DNA from 3 places in the Actinoplanes sp. NPDC049118 genome. Region 3 is predicted to be linked to each of the others. Evidence: riboswitches for the same ligand, from Rfam matches in the RefSeq annotation. Region 3 holds a riboswitch; each other region holds the start of a gene.
The links. Region 3 has a riboswitch for cyclic di-AMP ahead of AB0B58_RS28070 (NlpC/P60 family protein). Riboswitches for the same ligand answer to the same signal wherever they lie in the genome.
Positions count from the first base shown of each region.

Region 1: it holds a riboswitch for cyclic di-AMP, as region 3 does, so the genes downstream of both, AB0B58_RS05825 (NlpC/P60 family protein) here and AB0B58_RS28070 (NlpC/P60 family protein) in region 3, are expected to answer to the same signal.
Region 2: it holds a riboswitch for cyclic di-AMP, as region 3 does, so the genes downstream of both, AB0B58_RS14230 (hypothetical protein) here and AB0B58_RS28070 (NlpC/P60 family protein) in region 3, are expected to answer to the same signal.

Region 1 covers NZ_JBEZDY010000003.1:230,120-240,095, reverse strand. Annotated here, with positions in the region: gene AB0B58_RS05850 (UDP-N-acetylmuramoyl-L-alanyl-D-glutamate--2,6-diaminopimelate ligase) at 1-1,234, opposite strand, end outside; gene AB0B58_RS05845 (penicillin-binding protein 2) at 1,289-3,700, opposite strand; gene AB0B58_RS05840 (hypothetical protein) at 3,704-4,297, opposite strand; gene rsmH (16S rRNA (cytosine(1402)-N(4))-methyltransferase RsmH) at 4,294-5,361, opposite strand; gene mraZ (division/cell wall cluster transcriptional repressor MraZ) at 5,618-6,049, opposite strand; gene AB0B58_RS05825 (NlpC/P60 family protein) at 6,503-7,276, opposite strand; cyclic di-AMP (ydaO/yuaA leader) riboswitch at 7,316-7,503, opposite strand; gene AB0B58_RS05820 (MurT ligase domain-containing protein) at 7,955-9,175, shown strand; gene AB0B58_RS05815 (glutamine amidotransferase) at 9,440-9,976, shown strand, end outside.
Region 2 covers NZ_JBEZDY010000008.1:92,042-102,017, reverse strand. Annotated here, with positions in the region: gene AB0B58_RS14240 (glycoside hydrolase family 65 protein) at 1-1,283, shown strand, start outside; gene AB0B58_RS14235 (hypothetical protein) at 1,349-2,368, opposite strand; cyclic di-AMP (ydaO/yuaA leader) riboswitch at 2,372-2,510, opposite strand; cyclic di-AMP (ydaO/yuaA leader) riboswitch at 2,792-2,941, shown strand; gene AB0B58_RS14230 (hypothetical protein) at 2,945-4,030, shown strand; gene AB0B58_RS14225 (ABC transporter ATP-binding protein) at 4,049-4,834, opposite strand; gene AB0B58_RS14220 (ABC transporter permease) at 4,827-5,723, opposite strand; gene AB0B58_RS14215 (TetR/AcrR family transcriptional regulator) at 5,894-6,499, shown strand; gene AB0B58_RS14210 (glycoside hydrolase family 76 protein) at 6,496-7,929, opposite strand; gene AB0B58_RS14205 (hypothetical protein) at 8,141-8,707, shown strand; gene AB0B58_RS14200 (GGDEF domain-containing protein) at 8,710-9,976, opposite strand, start outside.
Region 3 covers NZ_JBEZDY010000019.1:96,854-106,829, forward strand. Annotated here, with positions in the region: gene AB0B58_RS28025 (BTAD domain-containing putative transcriptional regulator) at 1-220, shown strand, start outside; gene AB0B58_RS28030 (50S ribosomal protein L11 methyltransferase) at 271-903, shown strand; gene AB0B58_RS28035 (MarR family transcriptional regulator) at 967-1,452, shown strand; gene AB0B58_RS28040 (MDR family MFS transporter) at 1,449-3,182, shown strand; gene AB0B58_RS28045 (antibiotic biosynthesis monooxygenase) at 3,239-3,541, shown strand; gene AB0B58_RS28050 (ANTAR domain-containing protein) at 3,546-4,466, opposite strand; gene AB0B58_RS28055 (DUF6158 family protein) at 5,088-5,345, opposite strand; gene AB0B58_RS28060 (hypothetical protein) at 5,423-5,848, shown strand; gene AB0B58_RS28065 (DUF3817 domain-containing protein) at 5,866-6,192, shown strand; cyclic di-AMP (ydaO/yuaA leader) riboswitch at 6,403-6,536, shown strand; gene AB0B58_RS28070 (NlpC/P60 family protein) at 6,549-7,508, shown strand; gene AB0B58_RS28075 (sigma-70 family RNA polymerase sigma factor) at 7,579-8,580, opposite strand; gene AB0B58_RS28080 (SDR family NAD(P)-dependent oxidoreductase) at 9,131-9,814, shown strand; gene AB0B58_RS28085 (dTMP kinase) at 9,811-9,976, opposite strand, start outside.

The DNA.
Region 1 (9,976 bases), on a different contig from region 3:
CGACCAGGTCGCAGCCGCGGGCGGCGGCCGCGCCCATCAGCGGTCGCTTGCCGCGATCGCGGTCACCGCCCGCGCCGATGACGCAGACCAGGTGACCGCCGCGGGCGGTGGCCAGCTCGCGCAGGGCGGCGAGGGCGGCGACGATCGCGTCCGGCTTGTGCGCGTAGTCGACGACGCCGAACACCTCGCCCGGCGAGTCGACCCGCTCGAGCCGGCCGGGCACGCCCTTGCAGGCGGCGATGCCGTCGGCCGCGACCTGCGGGTCGATGCCGGCCGCGACAAGCGAGGCCAGGGCGAGCAGCGCGTTGGCGACGTTGTGCCGGCCGGGCAGCGCCACGCCCGCCCGCACGGCGCCCGCGGGTCCGTGCGCGGTGAAGCGCTGTCCGAAGGCGTCGCCGGCGACGTCGCCCGCGGACCAGGTCGCCGTCCGGTCGCCGGCGGCGGAGTAGGTGACGGTGGCGGGCTTGCGCAGCGGCTCGAGCGCCGGCTCGTCGGCGTTGAGCACCTCGAAGCGGCAGCGGCCGTCGAACAGCTTCGCCTTCGCCGCGAAGTAGTCGTCGGCGTCGGCGTGGAAGTCGAGGTGGTCCAGGCCGAAGTTGGTGTAGCCGCCGACGGCGAAGCGGACCCCGCCGACGCGGCCCATGGCCAGCGCGTGGCTGGAAACCTCCATCACGACCGCGGTGACGCCGCGCTCGAGCGCGGCGGCCAGGATCGCGTGCAGGTCGGTGGCCTCGGGCGTGGTCCGCACGCTCTGCACGACCAGGTCGCCGAGGCGGGTCTCGACCGTGCCGATCAGGCCGGTGGTCAGCCCGGCCGCCCGCAGCCCCGACTCGACCAGGTAGGCCGTCGAGGTCTTGCCCGCCGTGCCGGTGAGACCGATGACGGTGAGCCGCTCCGTGGGGTCGCCGTAGATCCGCGACGCGGCCACGCCGAGCACCTCGCGGGGATCATCGACGACGATCGCCGGCAGCCCGGCCGCGGCCGCGGCGTCGCGTCCGGCGGGGTCGGTCAGCACGGCGACCGCGCCCGCCTCGGCGGCGCCCGCGACGAACTCGGCGCCGTGGCGCCGGGCGCCCGGCAGCGCGGCGTAGAGATCGCCGGGGCGTACCTCGTTGCTCGCGTGGGTCACGCCGGTGACCTCGACGTCCGCGCCGGTCAGCCGACCGCCGATCAGGGCGGCGAGGTCGGCCAGCCCGCGGGGGCGGACGGTCTGGGGACGGGGAATGCCGGGCACGGCGTCAGACCCTACCCGGTGCCCCGGATCCGCCTGCGAACGCCATGGGCGCCGCTACTCCGCCTTCAGCTTGAAGGTCGGCGGCTCCGTGCCCGACGGCGGCACCCGCAGGTGCCGCAGCGCGGAGGCCATCATCTCGCTGAACGCCGGTGCGGCGACGTCGCCGCCGGTGCCGTCGGCCACGTCGGCGAAGACACCGATCACGAAGCGCGGATTGTCGGCCGGCGCCATGCCGATGAACGAGCCCGCGTTGTGCTTGGTGTACTGCCCCTCGACCAGCATCTTTCCGGTTCCGGTCTTGCCGGAGACCCGGTAGCCCGCGACCGCGGCCCGGCCGCCGGTGCCGCCCTTGGAATCGACGACGGACTCCATCATCGTGCGCAGCTGGCTCGCGACCTCGGGGCTGAGCACCTCGCGGGTCACGGGCGCCGGCGCAGGGGTGACCGAGCCGTCCTTGCCCGAGATGGTGGCCTTGATGAGCCGCGGCTGGATGTAGGTGCCGTCGTTCGCGATCGCCGCGTAGCCGGCCGCCATCTGGACCAGCGTGGCGTCGACGCTCATGCCGATCGGCACCGAGCCCCACGCCGAGCCGCTCCACTCGTCCGGGGTGAGCAGCCGGCCGCTCGCCTCGCCCGGCATACCCTCGTTCGTGGTCTCGCCGAGGCCGAACCGGCGCTGGTAGTCGTACAGCCTCTCCTTGCCGAGCTTCTGGGCGATGCGGATCGTGCCGATGTTCGACGAGTACGCGAGAACGCCGGGGATGGTCAGCTTGGTGCCGGCCGCGAACCTGTGCGTGTCCGTGAACGGCTTGCCGCCCAGCACGAGCCCCGGGCCGACCGTGACGGTGGAGTCGGGCGTGATGACGCCCTCCTGGAGGGCCGCGCCGATGGTGAAGGCCTTGTGCGTCGAACCCGGGTCGGCGATGACGCTGCTGGCGACGTCCTCGCGCTCGGTCGGCTTGAAGTCGAACGGCTTCGCCGCGTTGTACGCCGGGTAGCTGGCCTGCGCCAGCACCTCGCCGGTCCGCACGTCTATGACGACGGCGGCGCCGATGGTGGCGCTCACCCGCTCCATCTGCCGGCTCAGGATGCGCTGCACTTCGAACTGCAGGTCGCGCTCGATGGTCAGCTGGATCGACGAGCCCGGCGCGGCCGGCCGGTACGAGCTGTAGCCGCCCGGGATCTCCTTGGCCAGCATTCCCTTCTTGACGTCCGGGTTGCCGCGCTCGAAGACCCGCTTGCCGTCGGTGCCGCGCAGCAGGTCGTCGTAGCGGGCCTCGATGCCCTCCAGACCGAAGTGGTCCTCGCCGGTGAAGCCGATCAGGTTCGCGGCCAGGTCGGCACCGGGCACGTCGCGGCGCTCGTCGCGGTCGGAGCCGATGCCCGGAAGCTTCATCAGGGCGATCCGGTCCGCCACCGCGATGTCGACACCGCGGGCGAGGTACTCGAAGCGGGACGCGCCGCCGCCGGGGCGCTTCTTCTTCGCCATCAGCTCGACCAGCCGCGACGACGGGACGCCGAGCAGCGGTGACAGCTTCGCCGCCGCCCCGGGCGCGTCCTTGACCAGTTCGGGGTCGGCGTAGATGTAGCGCGCCTCGACGCTGTGCGCGAGCACCGCGCCCGAACGGTCCAGGATGCTGCCGCGCGGCGCGGGCAGCGTCACGTCGGTGAGCCGGCTCTGCCGCTGCTCCAGCAGGCTCTGCGCGGACGCGGGGGTGTCGACGACCTGGAGCACGACCAGCCGTACCCCGATCGTCGCGAACAGGGCGAGCGCCAACACGGTGCCCAGCCGCAGCCGCCGGGTGCTGTTGGCCAGCTTCGGCGGCTCGGCCGGTACCGCGGGCACGGGCCGACGCGAGCGGGGCCGGGTCGGCGGCGCGGCCTTGGCGGGCCGACCGGCGGTGCCGCGTCGCGGTCCCGGCGGCGCGGCGACCTTACGCTCGCGGCCGGTCCGGGCCCCCGATTCGGTACGGGTGGCGGCCGCGCCCTTGCGCGGGTTCGCCGTCGAGCGGGCGCGGGTGGCACCGGCCGTGGTCCGGCGGGGCCGGCGCGGGGTGTCGTCGTCCCACTCGTCGTCCTCGGGCGGGGCCGCGCGGGTCGTTCCGCGGGCGGCGCGGCCCTTGGGCTCGCGCTCGCGGTCCCGCTCCTCCCGGCCGCGGCGCTGCGGTGGCGGCGGCGGCTCCTCGGGCTCGCGGCGGCGGGCGCGGGCCGGCCGCCCGCCGTCGAGCACCTGCAGCGCCGGGCGGAACGGGTCGGTGTCCCGGCCGGCACGCGGCGAACGGGTGCGCTGGTCGCCCTCGCGCACGGTCCGGCCGCGGGGCGTGTACGCCCGCGCGTCGCCGATGCCGCCGAAGCCGCGGGTCCGGTCGTCGTCGCGCCCGGACTCCTCGGCCGGCGGCAGGTCACGCGAAGCGCCGCGCCGGGGCTCCCGGCCCCGGCGCGGCGTCTCGTCGGCGCGCGGCGACATGCTCTACCTTCCGGTCGCCGAGGTGGCGGCGGAGTCCTGCGCGGTCACGGCCACATCGCCGGTCGCCGGCCGCGGCACGCCGACGATCACACCGTCCGGCAGCCGGATGTACGCCGGGTTCTCGGCCTTGACCAGGCCCAGCCGGCGGGCGGCCGCGTCCAGGCTGCCCGGGCTGTTGTTGGCGGCGATCTCGTTCTCCAGCTCCTGCTGCTGGGTGTCCAGCTTCTTCTGCTGCTGCTGCAGCGTGTCGATGCGGAAGGAGTTCTCCGCGGTCTTGGTGTTGATCAGCAGGATGCCGATCACCCCGGCCACGACGACCGCGACCACGAGCGCGATGAACGGCGCCCGGGGCGCGTTGATCGGCGCCGGCGGGGCGACCCGCAGCCGGGGCGCGGCGGCGTTGTCGGTCTGCTGCTCGGCCGTCAGTTTCAGGGCGGCACTTCCCTGGGTGGCACCGACGGCCGGGTGCTGACGCGCCCCCCGGCCGCCACCGCCCGTCGTGGTGCCGCTCGTCGCGGCGGCCGGCTTGCGCCGGTCCTTGCCAACCTGCTCCGCGGTCCGGCCCCCCGACCGCGGCGCAGTCCTGCGCTCGCTCAATGCCCCTCCCCCTCCTGGAGTGCCCCCGGGCGTGACCGCCCTTGTCCCCCGTGCGCAGACATCCGGGGCCGTTCGCGGGCGGCACCCGATGCCTGTTCGTGCTTATCGATCCGTTCTACCGCGCGCAGCTTCACCGAGGCCGCCCGCGGGTTCTCCGCCACTTCCGCCTCGCTCGGCGGTTCCGACCCGCGGGTCAGCAGCCGCACCGAAGGACCCGTGCCGGGCAGCTCGACCGGCAGTTCGATCGGCCCGGTACTGCGTGCCCTCGCGGCGAAGGCGCGCTTGACGATCCGGTCCTCCAAGGACTGATACGACATCACTACGAGGCGCCCCTTCGGCGCCAGCAGGTCGAGCGCAGCCGGCACGGCGGACTCGACCGCCGTGAGTTCCGCATTTACCTCGATCCGCAGCGCCTGAAACGTTCTCTTCGCCGGATTGCCACCCGTACGCCGGCCGGCGGCCGGGATGGCGTCCTTGACCAGCTCCGCCAGGTGCGCCGAGGAGACGATCCGCGCCTTCGCCCGCTCCCGGACGATCGCCGAGACGACGCGGGGCGCGAACTTCTCCTCGCCGTACACCCGCAGGATGCGGACGAGCTCGCCCGGCTCGTAGCCGTTGACGACCTCTTCCGCGGTGATGCCCCGCGACTGGTCCATCCGCATGTCCAGCGGCGCGTCCCGCGAATAGGCGAAGCCCCGGTCCGGCTCGTCGAGCTGCAGCGAGGAGACGCCGAGATCGAACAGCCCACTGTGGAACGCCGGGCGGCCGAGCCCCGCGAGCACGTCCGGCAGCTCGTCGTAGACCGCGTGCACGAAGTGCACCCGGTCGCCGAAACGGGCCAGCCGGTGCCGGGAGTGCGTGAGCGCCTCGGTGTCCCGGTCGAGTCCGATGAGGACCACGTCCGGGTGCCGCTCCAGCACGGCCTCGGCGTGCCCGCCCAGCCCCAGCGTGAAGTCGACGTGCACCGCGCCCGGCAGGGCCAGGGCGGGGGCGAGCAGCTCGAGGCAGCGCTCGAGCAGCACCGGCACGTGCGTGCCGCGAAGCTCCCCCATGACGACCCCCATAGCCCGCTCTTTCCGCGCTCACCCGGCCCTACCCCAGTGCCGGCCGCCCCCGACCGGGGCGTTCGGCGCCGATGTGCCCGGTCGTCCGTCCGTACCGCCAGATCCCCATCCGCTCGTGCCCGTTGCCTTCGGGCGCGCCCGACCGGACACACGCCTGGCGCCGGGGAAGAGGCGCCAGGAGCGGGAGCGGCTGGAGATCTCGCAGTACGGCGGCGGCGACGTCCGGACCGTGTCGGCGGCCCACAGGTGCCACGCCTCACAGTCCGCCGGGCAGCACCCCCTCCTCGATGTCGGCGAACTCGTCCTCGCTCGCCGAGAGGTACTGCTCCCAGGACTGCTTGTCCCAGATCTCCACCCGGGTGCTCGCGCCGATCACGACCAGCTCGCGGTCGAGCGCCGCATACCCCCGCAGGTGGGCCGGGATGGTGACCCGGCCCTGTTTGTCGGGGATCTCGTCGTGCGCGCTGGCGAAGAACACCCGGCTGTAGGCCCGCGCCGCCTTGTTGGTGACCGGCGCCTCGCGCAACTGGCCCGCGATGCGCTGGAACTCAGGCATCGGGAAGACGTAAAGGCAACGCTCCTGCCCCTTGGTGATCACGACACCTCCCGCCAGCTCGTCGCGGAACTTCGCCGGAAGGATCAGCCGTCCCTTGTCGTCGAGGCGCGGGGTGTGCGTGCCGAGAAACATCGGCCCAACCCCCCTGCCCCGGGCGGTTTCGCGGACCGCCTGTCGTCTGGGCCGGCAACCCCTTCGGAGTCAGCTCCTCAGGCCCTGCCACTGCGCTCCACTCTACTCCACTTCCCTCCACCCGCAACCAGAATGACGCGGCCTGCGAGTCAGATTCGCGGATGAATGCGCACGTCAGAGCCGGTGGAGCCGAAGTGGAGGGGTTCACGGTCCGCGCCATGGTCCACTTTCCGACATGCCGCCCACCCGGGCACGAAAGTCCCCCGAAATCGGGCGTTCGGGAGCGGGACGCCGCCCCCCGGCACCCGGGCGGGGAGCAAAGTGGAGGAGAAAGTGGAGCGCATACGACAGTGGGGCGCGACCCGAACCGGGTCGCGCCCCACTGAACTGTCGTACTGCTCTTACTAGTGCCGCACCGTACTTACTGGTGCCGCACCGCTACGGATGACTCCGTCAGGCGGCGGCGAGGCGCCGGACGACGTAGTTGTTGCTCCAGATCTTGTGCTTGCCCACCCGGGCGCCCGAGTGCGGCGAGTCCCACATGTAGCCGTTGCCCGCGTAGATGCCGGCGTGCGTGCCGTACGAGCCCGACCGGACCACGATGAGGTCGCCGATCCGCTTCTTGCTCTTGCTGATCTTCTTGCCGTGCTTCTGCTGCGAGTTCGCCTTGTGCGGGAGCTTCTTGCCCGTCGTCTTGCGGAAGACGTACTGGGTGTAGCCCGAGCAGTCAAAGCGCTTGGGGCCCGCCGCGGCGAACTTGTACAGCGCGCCCTTGTGCTTCCTGGCCTCGGCGAGGACCTTCGCGCCGCTGCTGCGCACGGTGACCTTGATGCCTGGACTGGTCACCGAGCTGTAGCCGGTGGCTCCGGTGTACTGCGTCCGGAAGTAGCCGGTGATGTGCGGCTCGGCGGCCAGGGTCACCGTCCCCTTGGCGGACAGCTTCCGGGTCACCCAGGTGCGCCACTTGCCGTCGCGCTTGGCCTGCAGGCGTACCGAGCCCTTGGTGACGACCTTGCCGGTCTTGGGGTCGATCACCTTGGCGGTCACCCTGACCGCCTTGCCCCACGCGATGGAGCGGGTCGCGGAGTTGGTGATCTTCGGCTTGATCGCCGATGCGGCGGCCGCCTCGACGACGGGAGCCGCGGCGGACGCTGCCGGGGTGGCGACCAGCTGGCCGGCACAGAGGCAGAGACCCAGGGACAGTGCGATGGTGCCGGTTCCGGCCATGCGGCGGTTCCGGCTCGAACTGCGTTCGTGCACGGTAGAGATATCCCTCCGGCACGCCTGCGAGGTTAGCTGTCGGGTTCGGGCGGGAAGGATGCCCGGTCGCCGCTGGCGACTTCACCCCAAGGTCCCGGCGGTACGCGCCGCCGAAGCGACGTGACCACCGGCGGACCGAATCTGGGTCCCCCGTCCCTGCCCCCGTATGCCTGTGTGGTTGTTGCTACCTCAGTGGTCGTGCCGCCCGGACCGGGGCAGGGCTCGGCGTGGTCCGATGCGATACGAGCGGCGAGCGGACGCTCACCGGCCCAACCTTGCTACCCGATTTCCGCGGGGACCGTGGGGCCCCGAATGGTCACCCAGAGTATTTGGCACACCTGACCCTGTCCGGTTTGTAACCCCGCTGTGACAAATGCCGATACGTGGCGTAGTTGACCACTTACGCTGCGCCGAAAGTAACGGGTGAAACACAACACACAAAAAGCCGCGGGCGGGTGGATCTTGGACCGGGCCAAGATCGGGAGAATGCCGGTCTAAACGCCCCCACCGGCCCAAACGTCGCACCGAGCGGCGGAGCGGAGATCATCCGTTCGGCCGATCCCGGCCCACCGCAGGCCGCGGGCCCCGGGGCCACTCGACGTAGTGTCCGTTTCCGGTACCCTCGTCGCCGTGACGGACGGGAAAATGCCCCTACGGGCCAAGGTCGCGACCTCCGTGTCGCGAACCGCTGCGGCGCTCTCGCGGGCCGCGGGACGCGGTGACGGCTCGGTGATCGGCGGCTGGATCGGTCTCAAGATCGATCCTGACCTGCTCAGGAACCTGGCCGCCGGCCGCGCGATCGCGCTGGTGTCGGGCACCAACGGCAAGACAACCACGACCCGGTTCGCCGCGGCCACGCTCGGCGTGCTCGGCCCGGTCGCCACCAACTCCTTCGGTGCCAACATGCCGACCGGGCACACCTCGGCCCTGGCCAAGGCCGGCGCCACCCCGTTCGCGGTGCTCGAGGTCGACGAGCACTACCTCGCCCGGGTGATCGACGAGACCACCCCGCGTGTGGTCGCCTTGCTCAACCTGTCCCGCGACCAGCTCGACCGGGCGAAGGAGGTGGCGATGATGGCGCAGATGTGGCGCACGGCCCTTGCGGCCCACCCCGACGTGCACGTGGTCGCCAACGCCGACGACCCGATGGTCGTCTGGGCGGCGATCGACACGCAGCACGTCGTGTGGTTCAGCGCCGGGCAGCGGTGGCACGACGACTCCTTCGTCTGTCCCGAGTGCGGCTCGCCCATCGAGCGCGCCGACGGCGACTGGTGGTGCAGCGGCTGCCCGCTGCGCCGCCCGCGGGCCCAGTGGACCGTGGAGGACGACGGCGTCGTCGACCCCAAGGGCGACTGGCACCTGGTCAAGCTGCAGCTGCCGGGACAGGTCAACCTCGGCAACGCGGCCACCGCGCTGGCCGTCGCCGCCGAGTTCGGCGTCCGGCCGATAGAGGCCGCGCCACGGCTCGCCGGCGTGGCCTCCGTGGCCGGCCGCTACGCACAGGTGGAGCGCGACGGGCGCAACATCCGGCTGCTGCTGGCGAAGAACCCGGCCAGCTGGCTGGAGGCCTTCGACATGGCCGAGGTGGCGCCGACACTGCTCTCCATCAACGCCCGCGACCCCGACGGCTTCGACACGTCGTGGCTCTACGACGTCGACTTCTCCCCGCTCCGCGGGCGGCAGGTCCTGATCACCGGCGACCGTGCCTACGACCTCGCCGTACGCCTGGAAGTGAACGATGTGGCCTTCCGGCACGTTCATACCTTCGACGAGGCGGTGCGGGCGAGCCCGCCGGGCCGACTCGAGGTGATCGCGAACTACACCGCGTTCCAGGACATCCGAGCGGAGTTGGACCGTGTCAACTGAGCCTGCCCGCGGCGGAGAACCGAGGAAGAACACATGAGCGAGCTTGCGAGCGAATCATCAACTCAGTACCAAACTCATGTCGTCGCCGGAGCGCCAGCGGAGGTGACGGCATGAGCGAGCTTGCGAGCGAATCATCAACTCAGTACCAAACTCATGTCGTCGCCGGAGCGCTAGCGGAGGTGACGGCATGAGCGAGCTTGCGAGCGAATCATCAACTCAGTACCAAACTCATGTCGTCGCCGGAGCGCCAGCGGAGGTGAAGGCATGAGTGAGAGCACGCTGCGGATCGTGTGGATCTACCCCGACCTGCTGTCGACGTACGGCGACCGGGGCAACATGCTGATCCTGCGCCGCCGGGCCGCCCTGCGCGGCATCCCGGTGGAGACCTACGAGGTCCGCTCCGACCAGGCGCTGCCCACCACCGCCGACATCTACCTGATCGGCGGCGGCGAGGACGGGCCGCAGGCGCTCGCGGCGCAGCGGCTGATAACCGACGGCGGCCTGCACCGGGCAGTGCACCAGGGCGCGGCCGTGCTGGCCGTCTGCGCGGGCTACCAGCTCTTCGGTGGCTCGTTCTACGCGAAGGGCGCCAAATGCGCCGGACTGGACCTGCTCGACCTCACCTCCGACCGCGGCGAGACCCGCGCGGTCGGTGAGGTTCGCGGCGACATCGATCCGCGGCTCGGGCTCCCCCCGCTGACCGGCTTCGAGAACCACGGCGGCCGGACCCGGCTGGGCCCCGGGGTCGCACCGCTCGCACGGGTGACGGCCGGCGTCGGCAACGACGGCCAGACCGAGGGC
Region 2 (9,976 bases), on a different contig from region 3:
ACGCCGAGACGTTCGTGCTGCCGGCCCTGACCTACACCCAGCCGTCCGCGGCCGCGGACGTGCTGCGCTGGCGGCACTCCACGTTGGATCTGGCCCGGGAGCGCGCGCAGACCCTCGGCCTGCAGGGCGCGGCCTTCCCGTGGCGCACCATCCGCGGGCAGGAGTGCTCGGCGTACTGGCCGGCCGGCACGGCCGGCTTCCATATCGGCGCCGACATCGCCGACGCCGTGCGCCGCTACGTCTCGGCCACCGGCGACTACGACTTCGAGCGCGAGGTCGGCCTCGAACTGCTGGTGGAGACCGCCCGGCTGTGGCGTTCACTTGGCCACCACGACCGGCACGGCCGCTTCCACATCGACGGCGTCACGGGCCCCGACGAGTACACGGCCGTGGTGGACGACAACATCTACACCAACCTGATGGCGCAGCAGAACATGTTCGCCGCGGCGGACGCGGCCAAGCGGCATCCCGACCTCGCCCGCAGGCTGGGCGTGGACGGCGAGGAGTCGGCGTCGTGGCGGGACGCGGCGGCATCCGTGCACATCCCGTACGACCGGGAGCTCGGGGTGCACCAGCAGTCGGAGGGCTTCACCCGGCTGCAGGAGTGGGACTTCGAGAACACCCCGCCGGAGGCGTACCCGCTGCTGCTGAACTACCCGTACTTCGACCTGTACCGCAAGCAGGTGGTCAAGCAGGCCGACCTGGTCATGGCGATGTACGTGCGCGGCGACGCCTTCACGCCGGAGGAGAAGGCCCGCAACTTCGCCTACTACGACTCGCGTACCGTGCGGGACTCGTCGCTGTCGGCGTGCATCCAGGCCGTCATGGCGGCGGAGGTTGGTCACCTCGAGCTGGCACACGACTACCTGGGCGAGGCCGCCCTGATGGACCTGCACGACCTGCATCAGAACGCCCGCGACGGCGTGCACGTGGCGTCGCTGGCCGGCTCCTGGATCGCACTGGTGGCGGGACTGGGCGGCATGCGGGACTCGGGCGGACAGCTGTCGTTCGCGCCGCGCCTGCCGAGCCGGATCAACGCCCTGGAGTTCTCGCTGCTCTGGCGCGGCCTGCGGCTGCGGGTGGAGGTGACGGCCGACGAGGTCACCTACTCGTTGCGCAACGGCGGCGGCTCGGCCCGGTTGGACCTCCTGCACCACGGCAAGGAGGTCACGATCACCCAGGTGAAGCCGGTCGTGCTCGGCATCCCGCCGGCGCCGCCGACCGACCTGCCGCCGACCCAGCCGGCCGGTCGTGCCCCGGTCCGCCGGGCCACCGGCAGCTGACCGACCCCGGCAACGAGAAAGCCCCCGTCCTCTCGCAGGGCGGGGGCTTTCTCATGGCTGGAGGATCAGAGCATCGACACGTGTACGTGGTCCGTGTGGTCGCTCGGGCCGGAGTACGACTTCCAGCCGGTCGCGGGGAACCAGATCTGCCTGTTCCAGATGACGTACAGGATGCCGAGCCGGTCGGCGTTGCGGACCAGGAACGCCATCAGGTTGTTGCCGTACTCCCGGGTGTCCCGGTTGTGCCAGGGCGCGAAGCCGCTTTTCTGCAGCGACCAGTCGCAGGCCCGGCCCTTCGGATGCTCGAACGGGCCCCCGTTGCGGTGGCAGCCGACGAACCGCTTGAAGTTCGCCTTCTTCACTTCCTTGTACATGTGGAAGGTCCGCGGGGTGACGCAGCCGCCGGTCGTCGGGTCGTTCACGCTGCACGACTCGGCGCCGAAGTCGCCGTCGGAGTTGCGCGGCGCCGCGGCGGCCACGGGCGAGTTGGCGAGCACGAAACCGCCGGTCACCGTGGTGCCGCCGACCTTCGCCAGGGCGTTCTCCGCCGACTCCTTCTGCTTCTTCATCAGGGCGAGGTTGCGCTGCTGGGCCTTGACCTCCTGGTCGAGGCGGGCCTTGGCCGCGCTGACCTGGTCGATGGCCTGGTAGAGCTCGTGCAGCTTGCCGTCGTTGAGGGCGCTGATCTCCTCGAGCGAGACCGCCTTCTTGAGGAAGCCCCGCGGGCCTTTGGCGTTCAGCAGGAAGCCCATGGTGGAGATGCCACCCCTGCGGTACTGCTGTGCCGCGACCGCGCCGACCTCGGGAAGCAGGGCGTCCCGGCGGGACTCGGCGTTCTTGACCTGGAGGGCCAGGCCGAGCTGCGTCTTGGTCGATTTCGCTACCGCCGACTTCGCCGCGACGAAACGCCGACCCGTGGAGTCGAGAACGTCGTTGAGAAGCGGATCGTCGTCGCCGTCATCGGCTGTCGACGACTTCTTGTCGTCGGGGTCGGCGCTGGCCGGAGCGGCGGGCACGAGAAGCATCGTGACCGCGACGAGCGGTGCCAGGGCGAGGACCAGCCACCGGCGGGGTCTTGCCGTCATTCAGAATCCTTCCGCGTGGCCGCCGACCGGGTTAGCTGACGGGTTCGGGACGGAAGCGATCCCTACCACGGTTAAGTGGATTCACCCCACTACTACGTGTGGTTCCCCGGCTCGCCTCGCGGCGATTAGGCGGTGGGCTGCCGGCACCTTGGGGGCGGTGCCTTCCTTGGCAGCAACCGGCGGCCAGCTTACCTGACATCGGGCCGTCTGCCAGTCTCCGCGAGGGCCAGAAAAGCGTTACCCCACAACGACTTTCCGTTACCTTTCGATGGAATGGCACGGGCCGTTAACCCATGGTGAGACATCGGTGTGAGTCGTTGCATTCCTTTCACGCCAGAATTACGCCGAGTGCTCGCATTGTTGCCCAGAGTGCGACACCTGTCGATTCTTAGCATCGATGGGTAGTGTTCGTCACGGTCTCAGAGCAGACCGCCGCCTAATCGCCGCAAGGCGAGCCGGGGAACCAACCGAGTAATGGGGTGAATCGGGTCCGCGCCGTAAGCGTGGACCGGTAGGGATCGCTTCCGTCCCGAACCCGTCAGCTAACCCGGTCGGCGGCCGACGGAAGGAAAGCACGTGAGGCTCAACCCTGTCCGCCGGCGATTAGCGACCGTGCTCGCGGCGCTCGTCGCCACCTCGGGGCTGGCGCTCGTCGCCCCGTCCCCCGCCTCCGCCGCCCCTCGTCCGCTCGCCGCGCCGGGTGATTCCGGCGACGACGGCGAGGGTGGCTCCAAGTCCCTGGTCCAGCAGCTCGAGGCGGCGTCCCGGGGCTTCGTCGAGGCCAAGGAGGCCCTGGTCCGCTCCAAGAAGCGCCAGCAGCAGTTGATCGACAAGCTCAAGGAGATCGACACCGAGCTCGGCCCCAGGCAGGCGGCGCTGGACGACATCGTCCAGCAGTCGTATCGCGTCGGGCGGCTCGGGCCGATGACCGCCCTGCTCACCGCCGACTCCACCGGCAGCATGCTGGACCGCGCGGAGATCCTCGAGACGGTCGCCGTCAAGCAGGACCGCGCGGTGCGTGACCTCAAGGACTCCCGGAGCCGGCAGGAGCGGGCGAAGACCGCGATCGACGCCGAGATCCGCGACCAGCAGCGCCAGCTCGACATCATGGCCAAGCGCAAGGCGCAGGCGGAGGGCGCGCTCAAGGCGGCCAACGCGGCGAACGGCGTCGACGAATCGTCGAGCGGCGCCGAGTCCAGCGGTGGGGGTTCCAGCGGCGGCGGCAGCAGCCTGAAGGCCGCGGCCGCGCCGCGCAACTCCGACGGCTCGCTGCCGAACCAGTCCTGCAGCGTCAACGACCCGACGACGTCCGGCTGCATCACGGGGCGCACCCTGCACGCGATGAAGGAGGCGCAGAAGGACGGCTTCACCCGCTTCGTCTCGTGCTTCCGCGAGCAGAACAGCGGCGAGCACCCACAGGGCAAGGCCTGCGACTTCGCCGCCGACAAGAAAGGCTTCGGCGGCGTCGCGACCGGCAGCAGCAGGACATACGGCGACAGGCTGTCGAACTACTTCATCAACAACGCCGGCGGGCTCGGCGTGCTCTACGTGATCTGGTTCAAGCGGATCTGGCTGCCCAGCAGCGGCTGGAAGGCGTACTCCCGGGGCAACGGCGACCCCTCGAGTGATCACACCAACCACGTGCATCTGTCGATGCGCTAGCCGGCAGGGGTGCGGGGCCTACCGCTTGACGTAGGCCTCGTACTCCTTCAGCACGTCCTCGGTCCGGCCGTCCGCCCGGATCTGCCCCGACTCGAGCCAGATGCTGCGCTCGCAGGTGTCCCGGATCGACTGCTCGCTGTGGCTGACCAGGAAGACCGTGCCGGCCTCGGCGCGCAGGTCGCGGACCCGCTGCTCGCTGCGCCGGCGGAACTTCGCGTCGCCGGTGGCCAGCGCCTCGTCGATCAGCAGCACGTCGTGCTTCTTCGCCGCCGCGATGGAGAACCGCAGCCGCGCCGACATGCCGGACGAGTAGGTGCGCATCGGCAGCGAGCTGAAGTCGCCGCGCTCGTTGATCCCGGAGAACTCGATGATGTCCTTCACCTGGGACTTCACCTGCGCCGGAGACATGCCCATCGCCAGGCAGCCAAGCACGACGTTCCGCTCGCCCGGCAGGTCGTTCATCAGGGCCGCGTTGACGCCGAGCAGCGACGGCTGCCCGGCCGCGTAGATCGCGCCCCGCTCGACCGGGAGCAGCCCGGCGATCGCCCGCAGCAGGGTCGACTTGCCGGAGCCGTTGGTGCCGATCAGGCCGACGGCCTCGCCCTTGTAGGCGACGAAGCTGACGCCCTTGATCGCGTGCACCTCGCGCAGCGTGGCCGGCTTGGCGCCGGTGACGATCCGCTTGAAGCTCGACAGCGGGCTGCCCGTTCCGGGCGTCGCGGACTGGTGTACCCGGTAGACCACGTGTGCGTCGTCGACGATGACCGTCGGTTCGCGCCGGTCGGTGCTGGAGCCGTCAGCCACGGCCGTACCCCTTCTCTCCGCGCCAGAAGTAGACATAACCACCGAGCCCGACCAGGAGCGTCCAGGCGATCGCCTGGGCCCACAGCAGCGGGGCCGACGCCGACAGCGGGACGTCCTCCATCAGCGCGTGCCGCATGAGGTCGATGAAGATCAGCATCGGGTTCGCCTCGACCACGGCCAGCTTCCAGCCGCTCAGGTGGTCGGAGAAGAGCGTGACCGGGTAGAGCACGGCGGAGCCGTAAAGCCAGATCCGCATGATGAACGGCACCAGCTGCTTGAAGTCGGCGACCTTGGAGCCCAGCCGGGCCGTCGCCATCGCGAGGCCGCCGTTGAAGATCGTCTGGAGCAGGAAGATCGGGAGGATCAGCAGCCACTGCCAGGTGATCGGCTCGCCGGAGACCAGCACGATGGCCATGAGCACGACCATCGAGGCCATCATGTTGCGAATCTCGACCATGGTGATGGCGAGCGGCAGGCTGGCCCGGGGGAAGTGCAGGGCCCGGATCAGGCCCATGTTGGCGCTGATCGCCTGGATGCCGCCCTGCACCACGGATTGGGTGAATCCGAAGATGAAGACGCCGGTGCACAGGTAGGCGATGAAGTTGTCGACGCCTCTCTGTGCGTCCAGGACCACGCCGAAGATCACGTAGTAGACGGCCGCGTTGATCAGCGGTGTCAGCACCTGCCAGAAGACGCCGAGCTTGGTGCGGCCCAGCGTCGAGGAGACCTTGGCGTTCGCGTACGACGCGATGAAGTGCCGGTAGGACCAGAGTTGCCGCGAATAGTCCGGCAGGCTGGGCAGCTTGCCGGCGGCGCTCAGGCCGTGCCTGCGGGCCAGCTCCTTGAGCGTGAGGCCGGTTTCGGAATCGGCGACCGCCGTAGGGGGCATGGGGTGGCGCTCCGATCTGGTCGGTCCGATAGGGGCCGAGGACCTGGTTGATTCGTCCGGGGACACAGGTACAAGTGTGCGCGATGAAACGGCGTCGTATCGACGCTGACCCGAAAGTATCCGAACGAGCGCCGGAACGCAACCGTTGCGTCCTCGCGTATAGTGAGACCGTGGCAACAGCGAAACGTGCACCCGCCGGAGCGGCGGTGCTCCGCGGGGACATCACCGCGGCCATCCGGAATGCGGTAATGAACGAGCTGGCCGAGGTCGGCTACGGGCGGCTCTCCATCGAGGCAGTGGCCCGCCGTGCCGGTGTCGGCAAGACGGCGATCTACCGCCGGTGGAGCAACAAGCTCGAAATGGTACTCGAGATAGTGTCCGCGGTGGCGGAGCGTAGCGTGCCGATGCCCGACACCGGAAGCTTCGCGGGCGATCTGCGACTGCTGATGTTCATCGTCAGCAAGGCCCTGGGGCACCGCATCGCGTCGCAGATCATCCCCGACCTGATGGCCGAGGCGGCGCGCAACCCGAAGATCGCCGAGACGCTGCAGGGTGCGCTGCGCACCCATCAGCAGGCCGTCGGCGAGAAGATCGTCGGCCAGGCCGTCACCCGCGGGGAACTGCCCGCGGGCACCGACGCCGACCTGGCGGTCGATCTGATGCTCGGTCCGCTGTACTGGCGGCTGGCGGTCTCCCGCACCCCGATCGACGACGACTACCTGGAGAAGCTCAGCGCCGCGGTCATCGCCGCGCTCAAGGCCGGCCGGCCGGGCTAGGGGGCCGCGTTCAGCAGGTCGAGCGCGCTGTGCTGGCAGGAGTGGTTCGTGCCCGTGTACGGGCCGGCCCAGTGGCTGCCGTACGCGTCGAAGCCGGTCCGGCTCCTGGCGTACGCGGAATCGGCCTGACGCCGCAGGTAGGCGTCGTAGGGGCGGCCGACCGCGGCGTTCAGCACGCCGAGCCCGCGGACGAACGCGCCCTTGAACGAGACGCCGTCGCCGGCGCACTGGTCGGGCTCGTTGGGTTCGCGCAGGATGCCGCCGCTGTTGAGGTACGTGCTCGTGGTGGCCGCGTCGCCGACCCGGCGGGCGACCGCCAGCGCATTCGCATCCCCGGTCAGCCTGTTGAGCTGGACCAGCGCGTTGATCAGTACGCCCTGGTTGTAGGTCCAGGTGACGTCGCCGTTGTTTCGGCAGGTGCCGAGGTTGACGCCGTCGTTTACCAGGTTCGAGCTGTTGATCATTCCGGTGCTCTGGAACCAGGCCCAGCCGGCCTGTGCGCGCCCGCGGTAGACGCCGTCGCCGCCGATGCGCTGCGACAGGGCCGCGTTGAGCTGGATGTAGAGGCTGTTGGCGATGGCGTTCTTCACGGTCCGGTCGGTGCGCCAGTAGATGCCGCCGCCGCAGCGGGTGTCCCAGTAGCCGAACATGTGGTCCGCGTCGGCCCGGGCGGTGTTCAGGTAGCGGCTGTCGCCGGTGCGGTCGTACGCGGCCACCCAGGCGAGTCCCCACCAGCCGGTGTCGTCGAGGTACTCGTTGCGGAACTGCCCCTGCCGGGCGTTGATCTGCTTGTCGTACGTCGCGGCGATCGCGTAGTCGTAGCTGTGCATGCCGCTGATCCGGCTGTTGTCGATCAGGGCGGTGAGCGCGTTGGCGCCGGTCCACCAGCCGTTGGTGTCGAACAGGCCGGTGCCCTGGTCGAAGCGCATCATCAGCGCGGTGGCCGCGGCCGTGCGCCGGTCCCAGGCGTTCCAGTTGCTCCGGGCCCAGCCGGTGCAGGTGAGCTCGGGGCGGTCGCCGGCCTTGCCGCAGGCGCGCAGCACGCCGACGCGGCGGGCGCCCCAGTCGTCGACGTTGAACATGCCGGTGCGCCAGCCGCCGGCGCCGGCGGGAACCGTCGTGTCGCCGATCCGGCTGTCGCCCTGCCAGGTGCGGCCGCCGTCGAAGGAGCGGTCCAGCCACACCTGGTCGCCGGGCTGTCCGTTCTCGACGGTCGCCCAGATCATCGCGTCGGCGTCGTTGACGTGGACTTTGAACGAGCGGCCGTACAGGACGCCGCTGGTCGCCACCCGGTCGCCGGGGGAGAGCACGGGGTCGCGGCCGTCGCAGTACCGGTTGCAGACGGTGGCCGCCTGAGCGGCCGAAACGGCCTGGAGCTGGAGCAGGACGGTGGCGGTCGCCGTGGCGGCCGCCAGCCACTTGGTACGCATGGGGACACCTCCGTGCCGGGGGATGCACCTGGGGTATCAGTTAATAAAGTACACATATTGTTAACAGTCAATGGCTCGCGGAGGAATTCGCGAGCGGCGCACATGATCGATTGGCTCGCCGGGTCCTACCCGGCCCGGCCGCGCGCCGGCGGCGCGGGTGGTCTTCCACGCCTCCCCTAAGCCATTCATGATCGGGGCCGAAGGTTGGTGCATGCGGTTCATGAAGGTCCTGCTCCCGCTGCTGGCCTTGCCGGTCGCGCTGGGCGGGTGCGGCCTGCTCGGGATGGGCTCGGCGACGCCGGAGGCGTCCGCGACCCCGACACCCGGCGACACCTGGCTCGTCGTGGCCAGCGGCAGCCCCACGCCGAGCCCGAACCCGTCGTTCTCCGGATCGCGGCCGCCCGCGCTACCGCCCGTGTCGTTCCTGCCGGTCGACCCGGCGTGCGCGAAGGACAACAGCATGGTCCGGGAGGGCCAGGCGCTGATTCCGCTCAAGGTGGTGCCCGGCCCCGGCCGGCTGACCGTGACCTGGCCGCGGCAGTACCAATCCGACTACCGGGTCACGGCCGTCAAGCAGCCGCTGGTCTCCGGTCACCAGCCGGAGTACTCCTGGCAGAGCGTCCCGCCCGGCACCGGCTGCACGATCACCGCCACGATCACCGGGCTCAAGAAGGGCACGCCGTACATCGTGTGGCTGGACGCTCCCAACACCGGCTACGAGCGGGACGGCACGCGGCGTCCGTACAGCGGCCGTTCGGGCGTGGTCTTCCCCGGGTGAAGCTAGGCCGCGGTGGTGTTGCGGCCGCTCCACTTGGCCGCGTAGAGGCGGCCGTCGGCCGCCCGGAACAGGGCGTCGCCCGTCATGCCGGGTGACCAGGCGGCGACGCCGACGCTCACCGTCAGCCGGGCCTCCGGCAGGACCTTCGCCACCGCCACCGCGGAACGGATGCGCTCGGCCACCTCGCGCCCGGCCGTGCGGTCGCCGCGCAGGAAGATCACGAACTCGTCGCCCGCGTAGCGGACCGCCTCGTCGCCCGCGCGGCAGTGCGCCCGCAGGATCGTCGCCACCTCGCGCAGGGCGCGGTCGCCCGCGCTGTGCGAGTACGCGTCGTTCACCGCCTTGAAGTGGTCCAGGTCGATGAGGAGCAGGGTCAGCGGCCCGCGGTCCACCCGGCCGTCCACCTCGGCGATCAGCAGGTCGAACCTGCGCCGGTTACCCAGGCCGGTCAGCGGATCCAGCATGACCTCCCGTTCGGCCCGGGCGTGTGCCGCCTCGATCTCCTCGCGCTGGCCCGCCTGGCGCAGCATCGCCAGTCGCTGGAGTCTCAGCCGCCACAGCTCGCGCACCTGACCCTCGACCGTCTCGAACAGATCCCGGCTGGGCTGCCCGTCGTCGAGTTCGAGCGCCGTCAAGGCGAGTTCGAAACGGATGATCGGCCGTTCGTCCGGGCGGCAGCCGTACTCGCTCAGGTCGCGGGCGGCGATGAACTCGCGGCGCGACTCGTGCAGCAGCCCGTGCGCGCGCAGGCTGATGCCCAGCGCCAGGTGCGCCATCCGGGCGTACTGGTAGGTCTCGCCGGTGCGCAGCGGCATGACCGCCTCCCGGGCCAGCCGCTCCGCCTCCGCCGTGTCGCCCAGCTTGGCCAGCGCGAGGGCGTGCGCCGCCATGATGTGGGTGTCCGGCCGGTGCTCCAGCCGGCGGCGGGTGATCTCCGCGCTGCGACGCAGCCGGCTGCGTGCCTCCTCGGTCCGGCCGACGTGCGCCAGGCGGAGCCCCCAGTAGAGCAGCGTCACCGCGTGGACCAGGTCGAACGACGACGCCGGGCGGTTCGGTGCGTCGTCCTTGCACAGCTGGTCGTAGGCCGCGGCGGCGGTCTCGTACATCTCCGCGACGGTTGCCGCCTCGGCGTACGAGCACATCGCCGAGCGGTGCCGGTCGCCGCCGGCCGGACCCGAGCTCAGCAGGACCCCGGCCCGGGCGAGGTTGCGCATGCAGTCGACGTAGTGCCCGCGCAGCAGGTGCAGCTGGGCCAGGTCGCAGAGGGTC
Region 3 (9,976 bases):
CGACCGCTGCCGCCGGCAACTCGCCGAGGGCCTGGGCGTCGAGCCGTCCCCGGAAACCCGCGCGCTCTTCCTGGAGCTGCTGCGCGAGGACGGCACGGACACCGCGGTGGACGGCGCGGTGGCGGCGATCCTGGCGGCGGCCGGCGAGGCACACCGGCCCGGCTCGGTCGCGGGCCTGCTGCGGCGGGCCGCGGAGCTCGCCGCCGGCCCGGCGACGTGACGCGGGTCAAATAGCGGGCGCCCGGGGCGGAAACCGCGCAGAATCGCCGCGTGCATACGACGCTGCTGCCCGTACCCCTGGCTCCGGAGATCTCGCTGCACCTGGCCGACGGCCGGGTGGGGTTGTTCGACGAGAACGGCGGCGCGTTCAGCAGCGACGTGCCGCCGCCTTTCTGGCTGTTCGTCTGGGCCGGCGGCCAGGCACTGGCCCGCTACGTCCTCGACCATCCCGAGATCGTGCGGGGCCGCACGGTGCTCGACGTCGCCACCGGCTCGGGCGTGGCGGCGATCGCCGCGGCCCGGGCCGGCGCGGCCCGCGTCACGGCGCTGGACGTCGATCCACAGGCAGCGGCGGCGGCGGCCCGGAATGCGACGGCGAACGACGCGGCGGTGCACACCCGGGTCGCGGACGTCGCGCAGGCGGAGACCACCGCGGAGGTGATCCTGGCCGGCGACGTCTTCTACACCCGCGGCGTCGCCGACCGGATGGCGTCCCGACTGCGCCGGGCGAGCCGGGAGGGCGCCCGCGTCCTGGTCGGCGACCCCGGCCGGGGCTTCTTCCCGGAACGGCTGTTCGTACGGGTGGCGGAGTATGTCGTCCCCGTGCCTGCCGCGCTGGAGGAGACCGAGTCGCTGGTCACCGGCGTCTGGGAGATGCGAACGAAGGCCGCCGCGTCCGGCTGACCGCAAAATGCTTTCACCAACCAACAAGATGTACGCTGCATGCATCTCGGCGGGAGGCGCGACGTGACGAAACCGGACGCCAGTGACACCACGGGACGGCTCGCCGACGAGATTGTGCGATTCGCCCGGCTCGGCGCGCGCGCCAAAGGCATGCTCAACGCGGGAGACCTCGGTGCCGAGTTCTCCGCGCTCATGCTGCTCTTCCCGCTGCAGCACCACGGGCCGATGCGGGTCACCGATCTCGCCGAGGCGAAGGGCGCCGACCCGTCCACGGTCAGCCGCCAGGCGGCGCAGCTGATCAAGGCCGGTCTCGCCCGCCGCGAGGCCGACCCGGCCGACGGCCGGGTGTCGCGGCTCGCGGTCACCGACGCGGGCCTCTCGGCGTGCCTGCGGCTCCGCGAGGCGCGCCACGCGCTGCTCAGCGACGCGCTGAGTGGCTGGCCGGCCGAGCGCGTGACCGCGTTCGCCGACCTGTTCGCAGAATTCAACAGCTCCGTCGAGGCGCTCCTGCGCACCGACGCAGCCGTATCAGCACGGGAGAACGCGTGAGTGACTCCGGCACCACCGCATCGGCGGAGGACGGATCGGCGCAGGGCGCACCGGACGCAGGCAGGCCGTCGGTGGAATTCACCCATCGGCAGATCCTGACCATCCTGACCGGCCTGATGATGGGCATGTTCCTCGCGGCCCTCGACCAGACGATCATGGCGACGGCGACCAAGACCATCGCCGACGACCTCGACGGCTTCAACCTGCAGGCCTGGGCGACGACGGCGTTCCTGATCACGTCGACGATCTCGACCCCGCTGTACGGCAAGCTGTCCGACATCTACGGGCGGCGGCCGTTCTTCCTGTTCGCGATCGCGGTCTTCATCGTCGGCTCGATCCTCTGCGGACTCTCGCAGAGCATGTACGAGCTGGCCGCCTTCCGCGCGATCCAGGGCATCGGCGCCGGCGGCCTCATGTCGCTGGCGCTGGCGATCATCGGTGACATCGTGCCGCCCCGCGAGCGCGCCAAGTACCAGGGCTACTTCCTGGCCGTCTTCGGCACCGCGAGCGTCGTCGGCCCGATCCTCGGCGGCTTCTTCGCCGGCGCCGACACGATCCTCGGTGTCGACGGCTGGCGCTGGGTCTTCTACCTGAACGTGCCGATCGGCGCCGCGGCGATGATCGTCGTGGCCCGGGTGCTGCACCTGCCGCACATCCGCACGCCGCACCGCATCGACTGGCCCGGCGCGCTCTTCCTCGTCGTCGGCCTGGTGCCGCTGCTGACCGTCGCCGAACAGGGCCGCGCGTGGGGCTGGGACTCCGGCCGGTCGTTCCTCTGCTACGCGATCGGCGCGATCGGCCTGGTGGCCTTCGTCTTCGCGGAGCGGGCCTACAAGGACGAGGCGATGCTGCCGCTGCGGCTGTTCAACAACCGCACGGTCGCCGTCGGCGCCGCCTCCAGCACCATCCTGGGCATAGCGATGTTCGGCGGCCTGATGACCGTCCCGCTCTACCTGCAGATCGTGAAGGGTGCCTCACCGACCGTCGCCGGCCTGGAGATGATCCCGTTCGTGGCCGGCATCATGGTCGGCTCGATCACCGCCGGCCAGCTGATCGCCCGGACCGGCCGCTACCGGATCTTCCCGATCATCGGAAGCGTGCTGATGGCGACCTCGCTGTTGCTGTTCGCGCTGATCGACGCGGACACCCCGCTGTGGCGCACCATGCTGGTGATGGTGTTGATGGGCCTCGGCCTGGGCGGCAACATGCAGCCGATGATCACCGCGGTGCAGAACGCGGTGTCGCCGCGCGAGATCGGCGTGGCGACCAGCACCGTCACCTTCTTCCGGTCGATGGGTGGCACGCTGGGCACCGCGGTCTTCCTGTCGGTGCTCTTCAACGTGCTGCCGGGGAAGATCGACAATGAGCTGGCGGCCGCCCGGGAGACGCCCGCGTTCCAGCAGGCGGCGTCGGACCCGACACAGATGCAGCTCCTCCAGCAGGCGAAGAGCGAGGGCATGAGCGACACGTCGTTCATCAGCCAGCTGTCCGACGTCGTGGCGCACCCGTTCAAGGCCGGCTTCTCCGACAGCTTCCAGGTGGTCTACCTGATGGCCCTGGCCATCATGCTGATCGGCCTGGTCGTCGTGCTCTTCCTGCCGGAGATCCCGCTCTCCCAGCGGTCGGCGCAGCAGCAACGCGCCGACGACGCCGCGGCCGCGGCCGCCTGCAACGGCGTGCCGGGCGAGGTCGGCGCCGGCCCCGGCGCGGAGATCAAGAGCTCCTATTGACGACAGACCGACGACCGGAGGGTACGGGCGCAGCACGCGCTCGTACCCTTTGTCGTATGGCAGTCGTGAAGATCAACGCAATCGAGATCCCCGAGGGCGCCGGCCCGGAGCTGGAGCAGCGGTTCGCCGCACGCCAGGGCGCGGTGGAGAACGCCAAGGGCTTCCTCGGCTTCGAGCTGCTGCGCCCGGTCAGCGGCGAGACCCGGTACTTCGTCTACACCCGCTGGGAGACGGAGGAGGACTTCCAGGCCTGGTCCGCGGGATCGGGCCGGGCCGCACACGCCGGCGAGCGCAGCCGCCCGGTCGCCTCGGGCGCCAGCCTGCTGGAGTTCGAGGTCGTCCAGCACGTCACGAAGTAGTCCCTCAGCCCTCCGCGTTACGGGCGGCCGCCGCGATCAACCGCTCGGCGACCGCCCGGCGGTCCATGCCGAGGCGCTGCGAGGTCTCCCGCAGCACGTCGTAGGCCTCCTGCACGCCGCAGCCGCGCTGAGCGATGATCACGCCGGCCGCCCGGTCGACGGTGGCGCCCTCGCTGAGCCCCTCGCGCCGGCGCAGCTCGCCGAGCAGAACCTCGGCCTGGTTGACCACCGCCATGGTGGTCAGCAGCAGTTCGGGGGCGATGCCGCCCGGCTGCGCGACGAAGAGGCTCAGCGAACCGACCGAGGTGCGCTGCACGTCGAGCGGGAACGAGACGATGCCGTGCACCCCCTCGGCGCGGGCGCACTCGGCGAGCTCGGGCCAGCGCGGGTCGGACTGCAGGTCGCCCGCGGTGACCAGCACGCGGTTGCGGGCGGCCTCGAGGCCGGGGCCGTGTCCGGTGCCGTACTGCCGGTCGTCCAGGGCCTTCGCCCGGGCCCCGGAGGCGGCCAGCACGGGCGGACCGCCCTCGCCGATCAGCGCCACCGAGCAGCGCAGCACCCCCGGCACCGCGCCGGCCACGAAGGCGGCGAGGCGGTACAGGGCCTGCGGCACGTCGTCGGCGCCGAGCATGCGCACGGACAGCTCGTGCAGCAGCCCGGCCAGCTCAACCGGGTGCGGGCCGGCGGCCAGGCCGTCACCCGGCCGGACGGCCGGGACTCCGTGGTCACCGCCGGCGCCCCGGTCCGCCGCGATGACCTCGCCGTTCACCGCACGGCCCACCGCGACCGCCCCGATACCGCGGTCGTTCACGGCGCCCGGTTCCGGCGCCACGCCACGGCCCGCCGCGACGACGGTCGCCGTGGCCACCGCCAGCTCGCCGGCCACGCTCTCGGCGGCCGGCAGGGACTTGGTGGGCAGGGGCACGCGACCACGACCCACGGCGCGGGTCTGGCCGACGGTGACGGAATTTCCCGGGGTGCCGGAGGCCGGCGGGACACGGCGCGAGACGAGCCGTCCGGAGCTCCGTTGCGGGGCTGACATTTGCCCGATATTGCCATGCGCATCGGCGAACACGAAAGTCGTGTCCACTACCGGGTGCCTATCGGGGCGACACCGTCCGCTTCCCCGCGCAGCGCACCGGGAACGAATCCGGCACGGCCCCCGGGCCCGCCCCGAACCCGTCCAGCGCCGCGAGGACGGCCGCTGCCTGCGACTCGGCGACGGCTGCGCGTCGTCCCGGCGGCGCGCTGATCGACACGGTCCTGGTCCATGGAGATCGATTACCCGTGCCCCGCCGTCACGAACCCCCGCGGGCAGACAAATGCGCCGCCCCCGGAACCCAGGAGCGGCGCAGATGAAGATGCCGGTGCGCAGGTCGCCTCTCGGCGAAAGGCTCAACGCGGCTCCAGCCGAACGGTATTCCGCGAAGGCTAAGGGTGAGGCCCGGGGACACTGATCGCACCGACATCCAACCCAACCGTCGGCGGGGTACCGGGATTCCGGTAGCGCTTGTGACCCAGACCACACCCGCCGCCCGCGATCCGCTCAGAAGTCCTGGGTGAGCCGGGACGGATCGATCTCGCGGCCGGGATGCCGGGCCAGATACTCGGTCTCGAGCTCGGCCGTGCGCCGCAGATGCGTCGCGAGCGCCGCCTCGGGGGCGTGCCGCAGCGCGTCGAGCCGGGTCCGGTGCAGACTCGCCAGCTCGCGCAGCAGGTCGTCGTCTGCCAGACCCGCGGGAGCGATGCCGGTTTCGAAGACGACGAGCTCGTCGTCCCCGGGGCCGAGCCGGGCGTCGGTCATGACTCCACCTCCTTGTGCCTAACGCAACGGTTGCCCGAGCTCCCTGCCGCCAAACCCACGCCGGTACGCTGAGCGACATGAAAGGGCTGTGGACCCCCGCGTGGATCGCGCGCCACGTCCTCGCCCTGGTGCTCGTGGCCGGATTCCTGGGCCTGGGCTGGTGGCAGTTCAGCCGGGCCACCGGCGGCAACACGCTCAGCTGGGGCTACACCTTCGAGTGGCCGGTGTTCGCCGCGTTCGTCGTCTTCCTGTGGTTCCGCGAGGTCCAGCAGGAGCGCCGCGCGGGACGCGCGCCCGCGCAGGACGCCGAGGAGCCGGAGCAGCCCGCGCAGGGCGAGCCCCCGGTGGCGGTACGCCGCCCGGTCCGGGTGCCCGTGGCCTCCGCGGCACCCGCCGACGACGACCCCGAGCTGGCGGCGTACAACGACTACCTGAGCTGGCTGGCCGCCCACCCGGGTGCCCGGCCCGGCGACTACCCCGGACGCCGCACCAAGACCAGTTGAACCAAAGGACGTGGATCGTGCAGGGAGCCCTCACCCGCTACCGGATCATCGCCTGGATCGTCGGCGTGGTCCTCATCGTGCTCGTCGTGATCGGCATGCCGCTGAAGTACCTCGGGGACGACGACACGGTGGTGGCCGCGGTCGGGCCGTTCCACGGCTTCCTCTACATGCTCTATCTGGTCGCCACGTTCGACCTGAGCCGCCGCGCGGGCTGGCCGCTCGGCCGGATGCTGCTCGTGATGCTGGCCGGCACCGTCCCGTTCTTCTCCTTCTGGGCGGAACGGGTCGTCACGCACAAGTGGGCCGTCGAGGTCCCGGACGCCCCGCCGGCTATGGCAGAGTAGGCGAAAGTAACGCTTCGAATCGGCCTTGTCGCCGCCCGCTATCGGGATCATTCCGATATTAGTGATTATTGGCGCAAGTCACTCTTCCGGCTCTTGTGTTAATGCCGAGCGCCGATAAGTTAATGCGGTTGGTCCGGTCCGCAGCCACACCCCTCGGTGGCGCCGGCCAGCGCCGTCGAATCCTCGCCGGCGGAATGGGACGGCCCCGATCCCCCAGGGTCACCCTTCCGCCACGACGAACCGGGGAACCACCGAGCAGCATCGGGGTGAATCCGCGCCAGCGGTAGGGCCTTCTTCCCGCCCGAATCCGTCAGCTAACCCGGTAGGCGGCCAAGCGGAAGAAAGGCCACGTACCGTTGCCACACGCCCGAACCAGGCTCCGCGCGCTGGCGGTCGCCGTCCTGGCGATCGCGATCTCCGGAACCTCGGCGACCGCCGCGCACGCGGAACCGTCGAAGAGTGAGCTCACCAAGAAGATCGACAAGGCGTCCGACCAGCTCGAGGACGTCGTCGAGTCGTACAACAAGATGAAGATCAGCCTGAAGAAGACGAAGGCTGACGAAAAGGAACTCATCGCGTCGCTCGGTCCCGCCAAGGAGGCCCTCGTGGCCGCCGGCGCGCAGATGAACACCATCGCCGCGTCGGCATACAAGTCCGGCAACGTCGGCACCATGAACGTCATGCTCGAAGGAGCGGACAACCTCATGGACCGGATGAGCATCCTCGAGCAGATCTCCCGCAGCCGCAGCCGGGACATCGCCAAGTACACCGCGACGACGCAGAACTTCGCCGAGCGTCAGGCCGCCCTCAAGGCGACACAGGACAAGCAGGCCGCCGAGGTCAAGGAGCTGTCCGACCGCAAGAAGAAGATCGAGGGCGACCTCAAGGAGCTGTACGCGATGCGTACGGCCGCGTACGGCTCGGCGACCGAGACCGGCAGCAGGTACACCGGCCCCATCCCGAAGATCTCGGGCTCGGCGGGCAAGGCGGTGACGTTCGCCTACAACGCCATCGGCGTCATGTACGACTATGGCGCCGACGGCCCGAACGGCTACGACTGCTCCGGCCTGACCTCCGCCGCCTGGCGGGCGGCCGGCAAGTCGCTGCCGCACAACGCCGCCGCGCAGTACAGCGCGACAAGCCGGATCAGCCGTTCCCAGCTCCAGCCGGGCGACCTGGTCTTCTATCGCAGCAACGGTCACGTCGGCATCTATGTCGGCGGCGGCCAGATCATCGACGCCTCCCGCGCGGGTCAGCCCGTGAAGAAGCGGTCGATCGACATCATGACGCCGAACGGCTACGGCCGGATCGGCTGAGTCAGGCACAAGCAGAAGGCCGGCGCCCCGTGGGGGCGCCGGCCTTCTTGTGATCGTGGGCGGTTCTGGGTTACGCGGCCTGCAGGCCCTCGGCCCGGGCCAGCTCGCGCAGCCGGCCGAGCGCCTGGATCTCGAGCTGGCGGATCCGCTCGCGGGAGAGCGAGAAGCGCGACGCCACCTCGGTCAGCGAGTGCTCGCGACCGTCCTCGAGGCCGTACCGGGCGCGCATGATGCCCGCCGACCGGTCGTCGAGGTGGTTCAGCAGGCCCTCGATGCGCTGACGCTCCAGCGCGGTCAGGACGATCTCCTCCGGCGACGGGGCGTCACTGTCGGCGACGAGGTCGCCGAGGTTCGTGTCGCCGTCGTCGCCCACCGGGGTGTCCAGCGACACGGTGTCCTGGGCCCAGCGGGTCAGTTCGGTGACGCGCTCCACCGTCACGCCCAGCGCCGCGGCGACCTGCGCGGGCTCCGGGTCGGCGCCGAGCTCGCGGACGAGCTGGCGGGTGACGTTGCGCATCCGGTTGACGTCCTCGACCAGGTGCACGGGCAGGCGCACGGTGCGCTCCTGCTGTGCGATCGCCCGGCTGATCGCCTGGCGGACCCACCACGTGGCGTAGGTCGAGAACTTGTAGCCGCGCTCGTAGTCGAACTTCTCGACGGCGCGCACGAGGCCCGTGTTGCCCTCCTGGATGAGGTCGAGCATCGGCATGCCCGAACGCACGTAGCGACGCGCGATCGACACGACGAGTCGCAGGTTCGCGCGGATGAAGAGGTCCTTCGCCCGCTTGCCCTCGGTGGCCAGTCGCTCCAGTTCCTCCCGGCTCACGCCGCGACGGACCTCGCCGGTGTCGAGCAGGTGCTCGGCGTAGAGCCCGGCCTCGATTGCCTTGGAGAGGTCGACCTCCCTGGCAGCATCCAACAGCGGCGTCCGGGAGATCTCGTGCAGGTAGACTCCGACGAGGTCGCGCTCCTCGGCGACCTGGTCGGTCCGCATCACGGTGTTTTTCTCCACGTTGCCCACGGTCCCCTCATTGCCTTCACTAACCCTGTTACGGGCAATACCTGCGTCCATCAGCCGTCCCCGTAACTTCCGCAGCTCGTGCATTGCGGTGCTGACACCTACATGAACAGAAGTCGGCGTGCACTGATTCCGGCTGGTGGTTCGAAAGTGTCACGAATGTCTGAGTGTCACCTGAGAGCCGCATGCATACTTACTGAGGAAGGCCCTCTCAGAGGCATTCGGAGCCGCACCCGGCGTGGATGCGTCGATATACGCATACCCTTGCGCCTACCTCATGACACCATCGGCCCCTCATTCGTCACAGCGACGGGCATCACGCGTCTCCCTGCGATGCTCGTCACTACCCAGTACGGCCGGGTAGCCAAATGGGTTCATCTCCAGCATCGACAGGTTGTCGCCGGGCCTGAAGCAAATGCACACGGCAAAAGATCCCGCCGCTGCTCGGACCGGGACCAACTGCCACGATGCGGCACGACAGGCTGCAGTTCACTAGCCCGCACGGGTGACCCACGCATGGATGACGGCCGTTCGGACGGGCCCGTTGCACCCTTCGGCCGATCCTCGCGACAGTGAGGGAAAACACACCGCTAACGTGCTCCCCATGGAGCGCAGCGTGCTGGTTACGGGTGGGACGGGTGGGCTCGGCGAGGCGGTCGTCGAGATACTGCGGGATCAGAACTGGCGGGTCGTCGCTCCCGTGCGTGCGGGCGCGGCCGGCCGGCTGCCGAAGGGTGCGGTCGGGGTCGAGGCCGACCTGAGCGAGCCCGCGGACGTGCGGGCGGCCGTGGCCGTCGCGGCGGGTGACCCGGACGCGCCGCTGCGCGCCGTGGTCAACCTGGTCGGCGGGTACGCGGGCGGCGGGCTCGTGCACGAGACGGCGATCGAGGACTTCGAGGCGATCATCCGGGCCAACCTGCGCCCGACCTACCTGGTGACAGCGGCGGCGCTGCCGCACCTGGTGGACGCCGGCGGCGGCTCGGTGGTGTGCGTGTCGTCGCGCGCGGCGGTGGCCCCCTTCCCCGGCGCGGCCGGTTACGCGACCGCCAAGGCCGCGGTGCTGGCCTTCGCCAACGCCGTCGCGGTCGAGTACCGAAAGAGCGGTGTGCGTTGCAACACAGTGCTGCCGAGCGTGATCGACACCCCGGCCAACCGGGCCGGCCAGCCGGACGCCGACTTCTCGCGCTGGGTGGCGCCGGCCGAGATCGCCCAGGTGATCGCCTTCCTGGCCGGCGACGGGTCGAAGCCGACCAGCGGCGCGACGATCCCCGTCTACGGCCGGGCCTAGAAGCCCTCGGCCAGCTGGTAGGTCAGCGCCGACGCGGCCGCGGCGAGCGTCGCCCCGGCCAGGATCAGCACGCGCGCATGTGACACGACCGCCGCGGCCGGGCCGCGGCGCTCGACGGGCACCCGCGCCGGCGGGACCGTCACGGCGGCCGGCGGCGCCGGG